3 regions of the Variovorax sp. GW821-FHT09A10 genome follow, and region 1 is predicted to be linked to each of the others. Evidence: predicted binding sites of a transcription regulator. Region 1 holds the regulator's gene; each other region holds the start of a gene.

Region 1 (4,461 bases):
AGCGATGTCGCCCCGGGCCCCGGGATCGACACGCCCGAAGACCTGGCGCGCGTGCGCGCGGTCTTCGCGGCCAGCTCGTCTGTGTGAACTGCCCGCCGTCCCCGAGGGAACGGCGGCAATTTGTCACGGGCACGCATGCTATCCTCGACGCAATTCCGCCTCGGCGCGCCTGAGGGTGCGCATGGGGCGCGACACAAAATCTAAGAACCTTCCGAGGACACCATGAGACTTATTTTGCTGGGCGCGCCCGGGGCAGGCAAAGGCACGCAAGCGACCTTCATCTGCCAGAAATACGGCATTCCCCAAATTTCGACCGGCGACATGTTGCGCGCCGCCGTCAAGGCAGGCACCCCCCTCGGGCTGCAGGCCAAGACGATCATGGATTCGGGTGCACTGGTCAGCGACGACCTGATCATCAACCTCGTGAAGGAACGCATCGCGCAGCCCGACTGCAACGGCGGCTTCCTGTTCGACGGCTTCCCGCGCACCATTCCTCAAGCCGACGCCATGAAGGCGGCCGGCGTCAAGCTCGACTACGTGCTCGAGATCGATGTGCCCTTCGGCGACATCATCGAACGCATGAGCGGTCGCCGCTCGCACCCGGCATCGGGCCGCACCTACCACGTCAAGTTCAATCCGCCGAAGGTGGAAGGCAAGGACGACGTGACCGGTGAAGAGCTGATCCAGCGCGAAGACGACAAGGAAGAGACCGTGCGCAAGCGGCTCGACGTCTACAGCCAGCAGACCCGTCCGCTGGTCGACTACTACTCGGCCTGGGCCAAGGCCGATCCGGCCGCCGCGCCGAAGTACCGCGCCATCCAGGGCGTGGGCACGGTCGATGAGATCACGCAGCGCGCGCTTGCCGCACTGAACAGCTGATCCGTCAGCCTTCTTAGCCGCCCTCCGACTCTGGCAGGGCGGCCACTCCCAACAGTTCCAGCACCAGCGCGACCCGCGCCTTCACCGGCGTGAGTGCGCCCGCATCCCGCAGCCCGTCGCCGGGTTTCGGCAGGATGCGTCCGTTCGCACAGCGCGTGGCACGCAGTACTGCCACGCCGCCGTCCTGCGCCTTCAGCGCCGCGGCTTCCAGTGCGTGGTGCACGGTGCCATTGCCGGTCGCGGCCACGACCAGTCCGCGCAAGGGCTCAGCCGATGGAAGTAGCAACGCCTCGACGATCGCACCGCTCGCGCCCGCGTGGCTCATGACGATCTCGACGCGGGGCCACGGCTTCGACACGGCCGCCAGCCGCGCAGCATCGAACGGCGCTCCCTGCGGCCACGCGCGAACGCGGCGCACCTCGCCCTCTTCCACATAGCCGACCGGCCCCGCATCGCCCGACGCGAAGGCGTCGAGACGGTAGGTGTGCACCTTCTGCACATCGAGGCCGCTGTGGACCGTGCCCGCACACACCACCGTCACGCCCTGCGCTCCTGGCGTCGAAGCCACCACGAGCGCATCGCGCACGTTCTGCGGACCATCGGGCGACAACGCCGTCGCCGGGCGCATCGCGCAGGTCAGCACCACCGGCTTGTCTGGCGCGAGCACGGCGTGCAAGAAGAAGGCTGTCTCTTCCAGCGTGTCGGTGCCGTGCGTGATCACGATGCCAGCCACATCAGGTTGCGCCAGCCAGTGTGCGCAGCGCGCAGCCAGCTGGCGCCAGGTGTCGGCGTCCATGTCCTTGCTGTCGAGCTGCGCGACCTGCTCCGCCACCAGCGCCACGCCGGCCGGTGCCTCGATGCCGCCCAGCAGGTCCGCCACCCCCACCTGCCCGGCGGTGTAGCCGATGTTGTCGCCGCTGCTGACAGCCTTGCCGGCAATGGTGCCGCCGGTGCCCAGCACCACCACGCGGCGCGTCTCGGACGAAGAGGAATGAGTCATGGCTTGTCAACTTTTGAAAACTGGTTAAAAATACAGGTACTGGATATCTAGCCAGTGCCGCAAGGAAACCACTATGCAGTTCGCAGTGAAGCTTACCGCCCGCCAGCAGCAGATCCTGGACCTGATCCAGGCCGCCATCGCACGCACCGGTGCGCCGCCCACGCGCGCCGAAATCGCCAACGAGCTGGGCTTCAAGTCGGCCAACGCCGCCGAAGAGCACCTGCAGGCCCTGGCCCGCAAGGGCGTCATCGAACTCGTCAGCGGCACCTCGCGCGGCATCCGCCTCAAGGGCGATGCGCTGCGCTCGCTCCACGAAACGCGCCACCGCGAAGGCAACCAGTTCTCGCTCTCGCTGCCCGGCATGGCCCAGCTCGCGCTGCCGCTCATCGGCCGTGTGGCGGCGGGTTCGCCCATCCTCGCGCAAGAGCACGTCGACCAGACCTATTACGTCGAGAACACGTTGTTCCAGCGCCAGCCCGACTACCTTCTTAAGGTACGCGGCATGTCGATGCGCGACGCCGGCATCATGGACGGCGACCTGCTCGCCGTGCAGGCCACCAAGGAAGCGCGCAACGGCCAGATCGTGGTGGCACGCCTCGGCGAAGAAGTCACCGTGAAGCGCCTGAAGCGCAACAAGCAGGTGATCGAGCTGCACGCCGAGAACCCCGACTACCCGACCATCATCGTCCAGCCCGGCGAGCCCTTTGAAATCGAAGGCCTCGCGGTCGGCCTCATCCGCAACACCATGCTGATGTAGGCCCCTGGCCTGCTGCCAACGGCAGCAGCACCTCATCCGGCCGCGACAGGTGGCGGGCGTATGGCGCGAAGTCGCCATCACCCTGTTGCGGCCGATTCAAGAAATCCTGCCTGTGTTCAACCTCATACTTTTTTGGAGTTCACATGGGAATCGCCCTCCTCGCCATCGCCGACCTCTGGTCGCCCCTGCAATCGCTGGCCACCCGCTGGATGCCTGTCCGCCGCCCGTCACGCAGTGACAGCAGCGACGCTGCCGCCGGTCTGCGCTACGTGGCCATTCGCCCGGCCTGCACGGCACGCACCGCCGGCGGCCCGGCGGCGGCCACATCGCCATCCACCGCCGCGACACCCGCCCGCCCGCTGCGCGTGGTCCGTGTGGTCGACCGGCAAGGCTCGCAGCGCGGCTGTGCCAACCGGGTCGTGATCTCCGGCCGCATGGCCGACGTGTGCGCCGAACTCGACCGGCTCGCCGCACTGGAAGCCGCGGAAACCGGCAGCGGCACGCCCCGCCCCAGCCACCTGCACTGAGAAGGTGCGAACGAGCCCGCCGTGCCTGCGCGCCCCGCACGCGCATGGCGGATTCACCCCCAACGGCCTGAAACAGGCCTCCCGGGCGCCATCTGGCACGGGGTATCCAAACGTTCACACGTGCGACGTGCCGATGCTGCGAGGCACAATGGCATGCCATGAACATTGTGATCCTCGACGATTACCAGGACGCCGTGCGCAAGCTGCAGTGCGCCGCCAAACTGGACGCCTATGCCGCCAAGGTCTACACCAACACGGTCAAGGGCATCGGCCAACTGTCGGTTCGCCTCAAGGATGCGGACGTCATCGTGCTCATCCGCGAGCGCAGCCAGATATCCCGCCAACTGATCGAGAAACTGCCCAAGCTCAAGCTGATTTCCCAAACCGGCCGCGTCGGCGGCCACATCGACGTCACGGCCTGTACCGAACGCGGTGTGGCGGTGGCCGAAGGCTCGGGCTCGCCGCAGGCCCCCGCCGAACTCACCTGGGCGCTGATCATGGCGGCCATGCGCCGCCTGCCGCAGTACATCAGCAACCTCAAGCACGGGGCCTGGCAGCAGTCGGGCCTCAAGTCGGCGTCGATGCCGCCGAATTTCGGCGTGGGCTCGGTGCTCAAGGGCAAGACGCTGTGCATCTGGGGCTACGGCCGCATCGGCCAGCTGGTGGCCCGCTACGGGCAGGCCTTCGGCATGCAGGTCGTGATCTGGGGCCGCGAGGCCAGCTGCGCCAAGGCGCGCTCCGACGGCTTCCAGGTGGCGCAGAGCCGCCACGAATTCTTTGCCGCGGCCGACGTGCTGTCGGTGCATCTGCGGCTCAACGAGGACACCCAGGGCCTCGTCAAGCTCGAAGACCTCTCCCGCATGAAGCCGACGGCGCTGTTCGTCAACACGTCGCGCGCCGAGCTGGTGGAGGCCGATGCCCTGCTGGCCGCGCTCAATCGCGGGCGCCCCGGGCTGGCGGCCATCGACGTGTTCGAGAGCGAGCCGCCGCTGCAGGGCCATGCGCTGCTGCGCCTCGAAAACTGCATCTGCACGCCGCACATCGGCTACGTCGAGCAGGAAAGCTACGAAAGCTACTTCGGCCAGGCGTTCGACAACGTCGTGAGCTACATCAACGGCAACCCCACGAACATCGTGAATCCCGGCGCGCTGCAGGTTCGCCGGTGAGTTCATGAGCCGGCCCGCGCCGCAGCGCGGCGCGCTCTGGGCGCTGCTGGCCGGCAATTTCGTGATCGGCACGGGCGTGATGGTCGTGCCCGGCACCCTCAATGAAATCAGCGTCTCGCTGGCGATCCAGGT
Region 2 (4,461 bases), 440 kb from region 1:
CCCCGGCACCGGCTTCTGCCGCTGCGGCAGCACATGCACCTTGGCAGGCTGGCGCTTGCGCTCTTCCTTGCCGCTCAGGTCAGGCATAGAAGCCTTGCAGGTACCAGCGCACCTCGCCCGAAGAAAAGCGCGCGGCGGGCCGTTCGCGAAAGATCCACACCAGGCCGGCCTCGGGGCTTTCGGCCACGTAGTAGTCGCGCATCGCGGGCTGGCCGCCGTCTTCCTCGCCGCCCCACCAGCCGGCCTCGACGCGCTGCGGCCCGACCAGCTTGCGCAGCGGCCCGCAGTAGCACGGGCGCTCGCCGTCCATCTCGAGCCGCAAGGGCTCAGGCAGCAGCCAGGGCGGATAGATCGCATCGGGCTGCGAGGCGGCGTCCTTGCGGGCCTTGTCGGGTGCAGGCGTTTTCTCTTTCTGCAGCGCGGGCCGCCACCGCTGCTGGCGCTCGGGCCGGTGGTCGGCCTGCGCGAGCGGCACCACCACCTGGTCGGCGCCGAGCCGCACGCTGAGCCGTTCGACCATCTCGTGCAGCTTGTCGCCCTTGCGGTTGTCTTCCGGCAGGAAGCTGGTGCTGGCGCCGGCCAGCGGATCGGTTTCGAGCGTGCGCAGCTTCAGCCAGCTCGCGGGCGCGGCCAGCGTGGTGAGCGCGAGTTTTTCGGACAGCAGGCGGCGCAGGTGCGCCATGTCCTGCGTGGGCTCTGCCGTGCGCACGGTGAGCTGCTGGTGCGGCGGCAGGGTCACGCCGTTGAGGCGCCGCAGGTCGAGCGTCCATTGCAGCTCGAGCGCACGCGCGCCGCGCTGGCGGGCGCGCAGCCAGATCTGCAGCGCCGACAGCAGGCGGTTGGCCGACCACATGAGTTCGGGCCCGGTCTCGGCCAGCGCGGGCAGTTCGAGCTTCTGCTCGAACACGTCGGGCAGCGTGAGCCAGGCGTGGCTTTCGGGGCGCAGGCCCCAGGCGATGTCGAGCGCCTCGCGCAGCCCGGTGCCGAAGCGCCGCGTGAGGCCGCCACGCGGCAAGGCGGCCACCTCGCCCCAGGTGCGGCAGCCCAGGCGCGCGAGCAGGTCGAGGTGGCCTTGCGCGGCCGTCAGCGTGTCCAGCGGCAGGCCGGCCGGCACTTCGGCGGGCCGGTGCTCGTTGCGCGCGAACAGGCGCAGCCGCGCCAGCGCGATCAGGCTGGTGGCGCCCTGCGCGCCGCGCATGCGCGCGTCGGGCGCGGGGTTGAGGGCCAGCAGCTGGCGCATCAGCGGTGCGCGACCGCCCCACAGGCGCTCGCAGGCCGAAACCTCGAGCATCAGCGCCTCGTCCTGCCAGGCGACGTGCGGCGTGAACTGCAGCGCCCACCAGCCCAGGGCCTCGGGCGGGGGCATGTCGGGGGCGTCGGCTTCTTCGGACTCAGACGACCACTGCAAGGCGATCCAGTGCATCCGGGCCTCCTTTCCATGCGTCGATGCGCACCACCGTGGCCGACGGCGCGGCGGCCGGTGCCACGGGCGGCGGCAGGCGCAGCTGGCGCCGCACGCGGGCGGCGGCCAGCAGCGCGCTCATGCGGGCGTTGCGCGCCGGCACCCGCACCGGCGCGGCCAGCGGCGGCCCCCGGCGCTTGAGCAGGTGCAGCGCGATCTGCGCCGGATCGTCCGGGCAGCGCTCGGCACGCAGGCGCAGGCGCGCGGGCGAAGCCGACAGCGCCACCGACTCGGGCCGGCACACGAACAGCAGCACCTCGTGCTGCGCGGCGGCCAGCTGCAGCCGCCGCAGCTCGCCCACGCGGGCCTGCGGCAGCCAGGCGACGACGGCGGCGATCTCGGCGCAGCGCAGCGCCTGCTCGCAGGCCCACAGCCGCGCGGCCGGGGCGTCGCTGCGCACGCACATCAGAGCCTCCACCGGCAAGCCCTGCGCCGCCAGCGCGGCGCCGTAGGGTTCGTAGGGCGCGCCGACCAGCACCACCGGCCCGCCGCGCGCTTCCACGGCCTGCGCCAGCGCGGGCAGCAGCAGGCGCCAGACATGGGCCTCGGGCGTGGCCTGCAGCAGCTCCGTCATCGCGCCCACGGGCCAGCCGCCGCCGGGCAGCTCGGCGTCGAGCGCGGCATGCCCGGTGGCGACGACCTGCGCGTCGGCCAGGCCGAGTTCGTCGGCATGCCAGACGCCGCGGCCCGCGGCGGTGGAAAAGGAGTCGAAGAAAGGGAGGCCCATGATTGCAGTTGTTAACTGTATTTTTATACAGTATTTCCCAGGTCGCAACCAGCGATCGATTTACCTGCGAAGGCCCGCGCCTTAAGATCGGTTTATTAACAATTAGTGACCATGAGACACAAAAAGATTCATCTGCGGCTTCTGGCCCTCGCCGCCTTCGTCTTCGCCGTGGCGCCCGCCTCGGCCCAGCCCGCCAAGCCGCTCCTGATCGGCCAGACCTACGTGCAGACCGGCCCGCTCGCGTCGCTGTCGACCGAGCCGCTGGTGGGCATCCGTGCCATGTTCACCGCGCTGAACGCGAGCGGCGGCGTCAACGGCCGCCCGGTCGAGCTGCGCCAGCTCGACGACGCCTACGACCCCGCCAAGGGCGCCGAGAACGTCAAGACCTTCGCGCGCGACGGCGCCGTGGGCGTGCTGATGCCCATCGGCACCTCGTCGGCGGTCGGCGCGCTGAAGGCGGCCAACGAGCTGAAGATTCCCGTCGTCGGCCCCTACACGGGCGCGGGCCCGGTGGTGAAGTTCAGCGAGTTCGGCTTTCCGGTGCGCATCAGCTTCGACGAGGAATACAGCCGCATCGTGAACCACCTGTTCACCATCGGCCTGTCGCGCATCGCCTTCGCGCACAACGACAACCCCGGCGCGCGCTCGGCGATGGAGAGCACGCAGAAGTTCATTGCCGAACGCGGCGACAAGATGGTCGGCAGCGTGGCCATCAAGAACGACGGCTCCGACGCGGCCGAGCGCGCCGCCGAGCTGGCCAAGCTCAAGCCCAAGGCCGTGGTGCTGTCGGCCACCAACGACGTGGCGGCGAAATTCATCGCGGCCTACCGCGCGACCGGCGGCGAGACGGCCTTCTATTCGTTCTCCTTCCTGAATGGGCAGAAGCTCTTCCAGGACATCAGGAAGGACGCGGCCGGCGTGGTCATCTCGCAGGTCGTGCCCTACCCGTGGAACAGCGCGATGCCCGTCATCGCCGAGTACCAGGCGGCGATGAAGAAGATCGGCATGACCGAGTTCAGCTACGCGAGCCTGGAGGGCTACGTCACGGCCAAGGTCATGGTCGAGGGCCTGAAGCGCGCGGGCGCCAACCCCACGCCCGAGTCGCTGCAGAAGGGCCTGGAATCGTTCAAGACGCTGGACCTCGGCGGCATCGCCGTGTCGTACCGGCCCGGCGAGCACCGCGGGCTGACCTTCTCGGAGCTGTCGATGCTCAAGGCCGACGGGCGCTACCTGCGCTGAGGCCTTTCGCCCGCCGGCCTCGCGGGCGCAGAATTTCGTTCGTGACGACGCCCCTCACGAACGCACACCCTTACGCCCTCACGCGCGCCCGGTTGCTCCGACTGGGCGCAGCCCTGTGCGCAGGTGCCGCGCTCCCCTCCTTCGCCCAGCAGCCACCCCGCAGGCCCGCGATGCAGATGACCACGCGCCCCATTCCCTCCACGAAGGAAGCCCTGCCGGTCGTCGGCTGCGGCACCTGGATCGGCTTCGACCAGCGCCCCGGCACCGACGAATACAGGCGCCTGCCCGGGGTGCTCGACGCGCTCTTCGCGGCCGGCGGCACGGTGATCGACAGCTCGCCGATGTACGGTCGCTCCGAGGAAAGCACCGGCGAACTGCTGGCCGCCGCCAAGCCGGGCGCCAGGCCCTTCCTCGCGACCAAGGTCTGGACCTCGGGCCGCGAAGCCGGCATCGCGCAGATGGAACAGTCGTTCGCGCGGCTGCGCACGAAAGAGATCGACCTGATGCAGGTGCACAACCTCGTCGACTGGCGCACCCACCTCGCCACGCTGCGCGGCTGGAAAGACAAAGGCCGCGTGCGCTACATCGGCATCACCCACTACACCGCCTCGGCCTACGACGAGGTCGAAGCCGTGCTGCGCGCCGAGAAGCTCGACTTTCTGCAGATCAACTACTCGCTCGATGCGCGCGATGCCGAACAGCGCCTGCTGCCGCTCGCGGCCGAGCGCGGCGTGGCGGTGATCGTCAACATGCCCTTCGGCGGCGGCGGCTTGCTGCGGCGCCTGCGCGACAAGCCGCTGCCCGCCTGGGCCGGCGAGATCGGCTGCACGAGCTGGGCGCAGGTGCTGCTGAAGTTCGTGCTGAGCCACCCGGCCGTGACCTGCACGATCCCGGGCACGAGCCGCGCGGAGCACATGACGGACAACGCCGCGGCCGGCGCCGGCACCTTCCCCGATGCCGCCTTCTGGCGCCGCGAGGCCTCTTCTATTCGAACTTGACGTTGTGCTCCCGCACCGTCGCGCCGAAGGCGTCG
Region 3 (4,461 bases), on a different contig from region 1:
CAGCGCGCCCACGGCGCCACCGAGCACGAACATGCCGACCAGCCCGCCGCAGCGGCGCAGCCGGCTGCGGTCGTGGCGCACCGGCAGCGGCGTGGACGGTGCGCGCCGGTTCCAGTAGAGCATCTTGCCCAGCTCGATCCCCACGTCGGTGATGTTGCCGGTCATGTGGGTGGTGCGCGTGCTGCCGCCCGAGGTCTTCGACGCCACGGCGTTCTGCAGGCCCATGATGAACGACAGCAGCAGCACCGTGAGCGGCACCGCGAACGGCGTGGCCCAGGTCAGCGTGATGGCGCCGGCGAGCCCGAACGGGAACATCAGCGCGGCCTCCAGCAGCAGCGGCAGCGCATACACGCCATGCAGCCGGTGCTGCCGCGCCCAATTCACCAACACCGCGCAGACCGCGGCACCGCTCACGAACGCCAGGATCGCGCCCAGCGCGTTCAGCAGCAGCGTGAGGTTGCCCAGCACCATACCGTCCGCCAGCTGCGAGGCGAAGCCGGTCATGTGCGAGGTGTACATGTGCAGCACGAGGAAGCCGCCCGCATTGATGGCGCCGGCGTTGAAGGCCAGCAGCAGTCCGAGCGCGGTGTTCGTCGACGGCGCGCGGTGGCGGTTGGTGAGGAAACGAAGTCTGCGCACGGGGCTCTCCAGGTCAGCTGCCTGCCGGCAGCCACTCTAGCACCCGCTGCGCGGCGTTACTTGAGCCAGCCGCGTCGGCGGAAGTACCACATCGGCACCAGCGCGCTCGCGGCCATCAGCGCGATGGCGTAGGGGTAGCCCATGGCCCAGTCGAGCTCGGGCATGAACTTGAAGTTCATGCCGTAGATGCTCGCGATCAGCGTGGGTGGCAGCAGCGCGACGCTGGCCACCGAGAAGATCTTGATGGTCTTGTTCTGGTTGATGTTGATGAAACCGACGGTCGCATCCATCAGGAAGTTGATCTTGTCGAACAGGAAGGCCGTGTGGTTGTCCAGCGATTCGATGTCGCGCAGGATCTGCCGCGCCTCTTCGAACTGCTCGGCGTTGAGCATCTTGCTGCGCATCATGAAGCTCACGGCGCGGCGCGTGTCCATCACGTTGCGGCGGATGCGGCCGTTCAAGTCTTCCTGGCGCGCGATGGCGCCGAGCACTTCGCCGGCCAGCTCGTCGCTGACGTTGCCCGACAGCACCTTCTTGCCCGCCACTTCGAGCTCGTCGTAGATGTTCTCCAGCGTGTCGGCCGAGTATTCGGCGTCGGCGTCGAAGAGCTTGAGCATCACTTCCTTGGCGTCTTCGATCAGCCCCGGCGCGCGGCGTGCGCGCATGCGCAGCAGGCGGAACACGGGCACGTCTTCGTCGTGGATCGAGAACAGCACGCCGCGGCTGCGCAGGTCGGTGTTGTGCTGGTTCAGGATGAAGGCGACGCGCACCGTGCGCGGGTCTTCGTCGTCGTCGATCAAGAAGTCGGAGCGGATGTGCAGCTCGCCGTTGTCTTCCTCGTAGAAGCGGGCCGACTCCTCGATGTCCTCGTCCATCGCGTCTTCGGGAATCGAGAGGCCGTAGTACTGCTTGATCCAGCGCTTTTCCTCGAGCGTGGGCGACTCGAGGTCGACCCAGATCGGCTGGAACTTGGAGAGCTCTTCGAGCGACTCGATCTCTTCCTGGACGAGGCGGCCGTTGGCGAGCGTAAAGATGTTGAGCATGGGCTCACTCCCGGGGATGACTGAACGATGGGCGAGGGAGGGGCGCTTTCAATTCCCGCAGACCCGGCGTCAGTACATCATGCGCGGCGTCGGATGGGAGTTGAAAGCTGCCGAGACGGGGCGGTTTCCATGGGGAGTCTCCGGTTGCAGCGAGGCGCGATTATGTCACCGGCCACTGGGGCACAAGGCGCGTGGACTGGACGGACATACAGTAAAGTCGTGCCCATGCAGACCCCTGCGTCCCCCGTTCTTTCCACCCCGCCGAAGACGCAAGCCGAGCGCCTGGCCGCGGCGCTCGCCGCGCTCAACGACGACCAGCGCGCGGCGGTCGAGCATGGCGTGGGCGCGGCGGTCGGCGCCGACCACCGGCCGCTGCTCGTGATCGCCGGTGCCGGCTCGGGCAAGACCAGCACGCTCGCGCACCGGGTGGCGCACCTGATTGCGGGCGGGGTCGATCCGCAGCGCCTGCTGCTGCTCACCTTCTCGCGCCGCGCCGCGCAGGAAATGGAGCGCCGCGCGGGCCAGGTGCTGGCGCGCGTGCTGGGCCTGAAGTCGGAGCGCCCGCCGGCGCTGCCGTGGGCCGGCACCTTCCACGGCATCGGCGCGCGGCTGCTGCGCGAGTACGCCGCGCAGATCGGGCTGGACGAGAACTTCACCATCCACGACCGCGGCGACGCCGAAGACCTGATGGGGTTGGTGCGGCACGAGCTGGGCCTGTCGTCCACGGTCAATCGTTTCCCGCGCAAGGGCACCTGCCTGTCGATCTACTCGCGTTGCGTGAACACGCGCGCGCCGCTGGCCGTTGTGCTGAAAGACAGCTTTCCCTGGTGCGCCGAGTGGGAGGCGCAGCTCAAGACGCTGTTCGGCGCCTACGTCGAGGCCAAGCAGCAGCAGAACGTGCTCGACTACGACGACCTCTTGCTCTACTGGGCCGAGATGGTCGCCGAGCCCGCGCTGGCCGCGCACGTCGGCGCGCGCTTCGACCATGTGCTGGTCGACGAGTACCAGGACACCAACCTGCTGCAGGCCGAGATCCTGCGTGCGATGAAGCCCGACGGGCGCGGCGTGACGGTGGTGGGCGACGACGCGCAGTCGATCTACTCGTTCCGCGGCGCCACGGTGCGCAACATCCTCGACTTTCCGTCGCAGTTCTCGCAAGAGGCGCGCATCGTCACGCTGGAGCGCAACTACCGCTCGACGCAGCCGATCCTCGACGTGTCGAACCGCGTCATCGCGCAGGCCGCCGAGCGGCATGCCAAGACGCTGTGGACCGACAAGCCCTCGGCCGGCAAGCCGGTGCTGGTGCTCGTGCCCGACGAGGCCGGGCAGGCGCGCTGGGTGGCCGACAAGATCCTGGCGCACCGCGAAGGCGGGCTGGCGCTGAAGTCGCAGGCGGTGCTGTTTCGCACCTCGTCGCACAGCGCGGCGCTCGAACTGGAGCTGGCGCGGCGCAACATCCCGTTCGTGAAGTTCGGCGGGCTCAAGTTCCTCGAGGCCTCGCATGTGAAGGACCTGCTCGCGGTGCTGCGTTTCGCGCAGAACCCGCGCGGGCGCATGGCGGGCTTCCGGGTCACGCAGCTCATTCCCGGCGTGGGCCCGGCCACCGGCACGCGCCTGCTCGACGCGATGGACCAGGCGGCCGACCCGGCCGCGGCCGTGCGGGACTTCGTGCCGCCGTCGGCCGCGCGCGAACAGTGGGCCGACTTCGCCCAGGCCTACGCCGCCTTGCGCGCGCCGTCGCTGCAGTGGCCGGCCGACGTCGAGGTGGCCATGCAGTGGTACCAGCCGCACCTGGAGCGGCTGTACGAAGACACCTCGGGCGTGCGACGCGCCGACGTCGAACAGCTGGCGCGGCTGGCGGCCGGCTATGGCTCGCGCGAGCGCTTTCTCACCGAGCTCACGCTCGACCCGCCCGAAGCCACGAGCGACCGGCCCGGCCCGCCCTCGCTCGACGAGGACTACCTGATCCTGTCGACCATCCATTCGGCCAAGGGGCAGGAGTGGAATTCGGTGCACGTCATCAACGTGGTCGACGGCTGCATGCCGGCCGACGTGGCGCAGGGCGCGCACGAGCTGGAAGAAGAACGGCGCCTGCTCTACGTGGCGATGACGCGGGCCCGCGACCACCTGCACCTGGTGATGCCGCAGCGCTTCCACATCACGCAGCAGGCGGCGCGTGGCGACCGGCACCTGTACGCCAACCGCACCCGCTTCATCACGGAGGCCGACCTGGCGGGCTTCGAGCTGCAGACCTGGCCACCGCCGCCGGTGCTGCCGCCCGCCGTGCCGCCGCCGGCCGCGGTGATCGACCTGCGCAACCGCATGCGCGCCGCCTGGCGCTGAACGGGCCGGCCCTTCGGGCGGGAGGGTCACTGCGCGCGGCGCGTGGAAACACTTGCTTCCAATGTGCCGCAAGGGCATGCCACTGCACGGGGGCAGCTATGGAATCAATAGCGGATTAGGGCATGCAATACACCGGCCCGTCACTCGGGCAAGCCCCGGTATTGCAATACCGTGACAGCTTGGGCATAGTGAATCCGACCGCCCCCTTTCTCACCTCTCTCTTCCTCTTCTCCCGTTCTCCCCCAAACCTGTTTCGCCGGCCACGCTTCATCCCGGAGCGCGGTCATTTCCCCAACCGTCAATTCTCAGGAGGTCATTCATGAATTTGACGATCAGCGGTCATCACCTCGACGTCACACCTGCCTTGCGCACCTACGTCACGAGCAAGCTGGACCGGATCACGCGACATTTCGACCAGGTGGTCGATGTCAAGGTG

What was found. The regulator LexA, encoded in region 1, represses DNA repair genes until DNA is damaged. The targets are predictions, from matches to a motif close to ACTGTATNNNNATACAGT.
Region 2: the regulator LexA is predicted to act here: its motif matches at 2,204-2,221, upstream of imuA (translesion DNA synthesis-associated protein ImuA).
Region 3: the regulator LexA is predicted to act here: its motif matches at 1,878-1,895, upstream of AC07Q9_RS22310 (ATP-dependent helicase).

What each region holds. Positions count from the first base shown of each region.
Region 1 is NZ_JBWKPT010000002.1:764,063-768,523, forward strand. It holds gene kdsB (3-deoxy-manno-octulosonate cytidylyltransferase) at 1-87, shown strand, start outside; gene adk (adenylate kinase) at 223-879, shown strand; gene AC07Q9_RS10350 (asparaginase) at 893-1,879, opposite strand; gene lexA (transcriptional repressor LexA) at 1,953-2,636, shown strand; gene AC07Q9_RS10360 (hypothetical protein) at 2,780-3,163, shown strand; gene AC07Q9_RS10365 (D-2-hydroxyacid dehydrogenase family protein) at 3,322-4,329, shown strand; gene AC07Q9_RS10370 (MFS transporter) at 4,334-4,461, shown strand, end outside.
Region 2 is NZ_JBWKPT010000002.1:1,201,392-1,205,852, forward strand. It holds gene AC07Q9_RS12365 (error-prone DNA polymerase) at 1-87, opposite strand, end outside; gene AC07Q9_RS12370 (Y-family DNA polymerase) at 80-1,423, opposite strand; gene imuA (translesion DNA synthesis-associated protein ImuA) at 1,392-2,189, opposite strand; gene AC07Q9_RS12380 (ABC transporter substrate-binding protein) at 2,301-3,428, shown strand; gene AC07Q9_RS12385 (aldo/keto reductase) at 3,599-4,426, shown strand; gene AC07Q9_RS12390 (Bug family tripartite tricarboxylate transporter substrate binding protein) at 4,413-4,461, opposite strand, start outside.
Region 3 is NZ_JBWKPT010000006.1:129,451-133,911, reverse strand. It holds gene AC07Q9_RS22320 (YoaK family protein) at 1-639, opposite strand, end outside; gene corA (magnesium/cobalt transporter CorA) at 696-1,682, opposite strand; gene AC07Q9_RS22310 (ATP-dependent helicase) at 1,908-4,025, shown strand; gene hpf (ribosome hibernation-promoting factor, HPF/YfiA family) at 4,345-4,461, shown strand, end outside.